Regions from separate parts of the Bradyrhizobium sp. CCGUVB14 genome, predicted to be linked through region 1. Evidence: riboswitches for the same ligand, from Rfam matches in the RefSeq annotation. Region 1 holds a riboswitch; the other holds the start of a gene.
What was found. A riboswitch is a leader RNA that binds a small molecule or an ion and turns the genes downstream of it on or off. The one in region 1 is predicted to bind ZMP and ZTP.
Positions count from the first base shown of each region.

Region 2: linked by a shared signal. The riboswitch ahead of purH (bifunctional phosphoribosylaminoimidazolecarboxamide formyltransferase/IMP cyclohydrolase) and the one ahead of folB (dihydroneopterin aldolase) in region 1 are both predicted to bind ZMP and ZTP.

Region 1 covers NZ_JANADS010000001.1:4,472,913-4,475,108, reverse strand. The annotation lists gene NLM32_RS20540 (autotransporter domain-containing protein) at 1-474, shown strand, start outside; gene folB (dihydroneopterin aldolase) at 595-975, opposite strand; ZMP/ZTP riboswitch at 1,013-1,092, opposite strand; gene NLM32_RS20530 (polyamine ABC transporter substrate-binding protein) at 1,277-2,196, opposite strand, start outside.
Region 2 covers NZ_JANADS010000001.1:322,087-324,282, forward strand. The annotation lists gene purH (bifunctional phosphoribosylaminoimidazolecarboxamide formyltransferase/IMP cyclohydrolase) at 1-1,294, opposite strand, end outside; ZMP/ZTP riboswitch at 1,320-1,401, opposite strand; gene NLM32_RS01565 (heparinase II/III family protein) at 1,461-2,196, opposite strand, start outside.

The DNA of each region.
Region 1 (2,196 bases):
GAGGGCGGTTATCGCTTCATCGCACCCTGGACCAGTGGCGTTGGCCTCACGCCCTATGCTGCAGGCCAGGTCACGAGGTTCGACCTGCCCGCGTATGCGGAATCCGTCGTCTCCGGAAACAACAATTTCGCCCTCGCCTACGCGGCCAAGAGCGTGACCGCCACGCGCAGTGAGCTTGGCTTGCGCACCGACAAATCCTTTGCCCTGCCGGACGGCATCCTCACGCTGCGCGGCCGCGCTGCCTGGGCGCACGATTTCAATCCGGATCGCACCGTCGCCGCGACGTTCCAGGCGCTGCCCGGCACGAGCTTCGTCGTCGGCGGTGCACGACCAGCCGCCGACTCCGCCCTCACCACCGCCTCTGCCGAGATGAAGTGGCTCAACGGCTGGTCAGCGGCGGCAAGCTTCGAGGGCGAGTTCTCCAGCGTCACGCGCTCCTACGCCGGCAAGGGCATGGTGCGTTACGCGTGGTAGGAAGGCATTGTTCGGAGCCTTTTTGCTTAGATCCGGAGAACGTAATAGCGTGAGTGGGCCTCGCCGCCCGGGTCTTATGAGACCGCGGGCTGGAAGCCCACCTTGGATTGCTGAGGAACGTCAGGCGCCGGCGAGCTCGGCGCGGCGAAGACTGACCTGGACGCCGACCTGGTTGATCGCATGAGCAATCGGCGGCGACGATTTCGCAACGGCGACCGTCACGCTATCCATCATGTCGAAGCGTCGCAGCAGTCCTGCAGCGATCGTCTCGCCGAGGGCTTCCAGGGTCTGGAATTTGCCGGACGCTGCGATCTGCACCGCCTCATCCACCACGGCGTCATACCGCACCGACGAATCCAGATCGTCGCTAAGGTGGGTCCGGACCTCCTGCAGATCGGCAAAAATATCAAAACTGAACTTTTGTCCGAGCGTTCGCTCTTCCTCGAACAGGCCGTGATAGCCGTAAGTCTGAAGTCCGGTGATTTTGATTGACGTCAGCATGGGCAGCTCCAGATGAAGCATTTTGATCGGGGTTGCCCCCAATCGCCCAGGCGAGCGGCAGATGCCCCGCGCTTCCCGATGGTGCTCCATCCGATGTCGCCAGTCACGCGAGGCCGTCAGCGTTATCAGCTTTCCGCAATGCCGACAATGAACATCATCGTGCTGGGCTCGGCAGGCGGCAGGATATTGTTCTGCTCCTGTTTTGCCCGACGTGTCAAATGACCGGCAACTCGCACGCCGCGGTTCTACTGTGCATGGGGTTGTTTTGCGGAATCGCGTTGCGGAGCGGTCGCCGCAACGCCTAGCGCCCCGTCTTCACCTTGGTCCAGAGCCGGTTGATGATCCGCTGGGTGGCGGGATCGCGGGCGGTGATGACGAACAGCTTTGCGAGCGTGGTGTCGTCCGGATAGATGTTCTTGTCACCCAGGATCTTCGGGTCGACCAGCTTCTGGCTGGCGAGATTGCCGTTGGCGTAGGACAGGAAGTCCGAGTTCTTGGCGGCGACGTCGGGCCGATAGAGATAGTTGATCAGCTCGTAGGCTTCCTTGACGTTCTTGGCATCCGCGGGGATCGCGAGATTGTCGAAGAACATCTGCGCGCCCTCCTTCGGGATCGCGTAGCCGATCTCGACGCCGCTTTTGGCTTCCGCCGCGCGCGCGCGGGCCTGCATGATGTCGCCGGACCAGCCGACCACGAAGCAGATCTCGCCGGTCGCGAGCGCGCTCAGATATTCGGAGGAGTGAAATTTTCGTACGAACGGTCGGACCTTTGCGACGACATCGGCGGCCTTTTCGAGGTCGGCCTGCTTGGTCGAGTTCGGATCGAGCCCGAGATAGTTCAGCGCCGCCGGAAAGATGTCGTCGGCGGAGTCGAGCATGTGCACGCCGCAGTCTTTGAATTTTGCCAGGTTCTCCGGCTTGAAGACGATGTCCCAGCTGTCGATCTTCGCGTCGGGTCCGAGGATCTGCTTCAGCTTGGCGACGTTGTAGCCGATGCCCGTCGTGCCCCACATGTAGTTCGCGGCAAAGTCGTTGCCGGGATCGTAGGTCGAAAGATTCTTGGTCACCATCGGCCAGGCATGGCTAAGGTTCGGCAGCTTCGACTTGTCGAGCTTCTGGAAGATGTTCGCCTTGATCTGGCGCTGCAGGAAATAGGCGGTGGGCACCACGACGTCGTAGCCGGACTTGCCGGCCATCAGGCGCGTCTCCAGCGTCTCGTTGG
Region 2 (2,196 bases), 4.2 Mb from region 1:
GATCCTTGGCGTAGATGATGGTGTTCGACTTGACGTGTTTTGCGACCCGGAATGCGAACTTGAGGTCACGCATCTCGGCATCGCTCGGGGCACGCTTGGTCACGACCTTGAAGGTCATGTCGTCGACCACGGCGTTGTCGCGGCTCTGGACGAGCAGACCGCCTGCGACGGTTTTTGCGGTGAGACCGGCGGTGCGCGGATCGGGCAGGCTGCCGGCGAGCAGCAGGCGAAGATTCTTCTTCCCGCCGATGATGGCGATCGCTTCCTCGCTGGCATCAGGCGCGATGATCACCTCGGTGAAGATCTTCGTGATCTCGCGCGCGGTATCGGCATCGAGCGCGCGGTTCATCGCGATGATGCCGCCGAAGGCCGAAGTCGAATCGCAGGCCAGCGCCTTGCGATAGGCGTCGACGAGGTTCGCGCCTTCGGCGACGCCGCAGGGATTGGCGTGCTTGACGATGACGCAGGCCGCAGTGCGCTTGGCGTCGAACTCGCCGATGCATTCATAGGCCGCATCGGTGTCGTTGATGTTGTTGTAGGAGAGCTCCTTGCCCTGCAGCTGCCGCGCGGTCGAAACGCCGGGGCGCTTGTCGGGCGTCGCGTAGAACGCGGCGGTCTGGTGCGGGTTCTCACCGTAGCGCAGCGACTGGATCAGCTTGCCGCCGAAGGCGCGGAAATCGGGCGCGTCGATTTCGAGCTGGCGGTTGAACCAGTTCGAGATCGCAGCATCGTAAGCCGCGGTGCGCGCATAGGCCTTTGCGGCAAGCCGCCGGCGCAGCTTGAGCGTCGTTGTGCCCTTGTTGGCGGCGAGCTCGTCGAGCACGGCCTTGTAATCGTCCGCTTCGACCACGACGGCGACGTCGTCATGATTCTTGGCGGCGGCGCGGATCATCGCGGGGCCACCGATGTCGATGTTCTCGATGCAATCCTCGAAGCCCGCGCCTTTGTCGACGGTCGCTTCGAAAGGATAGAGGTTGACGACGAGCAGGTCGATCGGCGCGATGCCGTGCGCCTTCATCGCCTCGGCATGTTCCTTGTTGTCGCGGATCGCAAGCAGGCCGCCATGCACTTTCGGATGCAGCGTCTTGACGCGGCCGTCCATCATCTCGGGGAAACCGGTGAGGTCGGAGACGTCCTTCACCTTGAGGCCGGCCGCGGCGATCGCTTTCGCCGTGCCGCCGGTCGAGACCAGCTCGACATCATGCGCGGCAAGCGCCTTGGCGAATTCGATCAGGCCGGTCTTGTCGGAGACGGAGAGAAGGGCGCGGGTGACGCGGCGGGGATGGTCAGTCATGAGCAAGATCCTCTGTCTTAAGGAGTGTCTATGCCCAGGCGCGCGGCGGATATGTGTCGCGCTTCCCGATGGTGCTCCATCCAAGGTCGCCAGTCGCGCGAACGAGCGCTCGATAGCAGTTTTCGAGGCCCTTCACAACGATCAGATGGGACCGAATCGTGCCTGTTTACAACGGAAGTTCCGGTTCGCGCCGGGCGTTGCGGCGGGCATTGGTGACCGCCGGCGAGGCCGAGGAACGCACAAAGCTCCAGCGGATCGAGGGCCCCTGGCGCGCATCCTGGCGGATCACGATCTGCGCGGTGCGGCGGGGGCCGTCATTGCCGGCCAGGAACACGCTGTCCTCGAGATCGACCTTGTCGTCGAGCGCTTCGAAGGTCCAGACGTCGCGGTTCGGCAGCACCAGCATGACGCCGCGCGCATCCGACAGCCGGCTCGCCTTCACCGCGGGATGCAGATGGAAGCGCAGCGCGAAATCGGCGTCGGCGCCCTTGAGGCGCGCGCCCTGCGGCGGTGACAGCGTGTCCTCGCCGTCGATCCGCGCGCCGTCATTGGCGACCATCAGCACGCGGCGATGGATCACGCCGAACTTGGCGAGATAGCCGTCATGCGACGTCGTGAGCAGCGTGCCGTCCTGGACGACTTCGCGATAGCTCTCCACCTCACGGGGGCCGCTGATGATCGGTGCGCCGTGCAGCAGCCGCTTCATCGCCGACATCTCGACGAACTGGCAGGACGACGTCTCGTGATAGGTCAGCGTCGAATGCGCCGCGGTGCCGCGCGCGAACGGCCGCCAATTGTCGCGGCCGGTAGTCGGCATGCCGCAATTGGTGACGATGCGGCTGATGCCGGAGGACAGTTCGAACGACAGACAGCCGGCATGCGCGTCGTGGCTGACGCCGGGC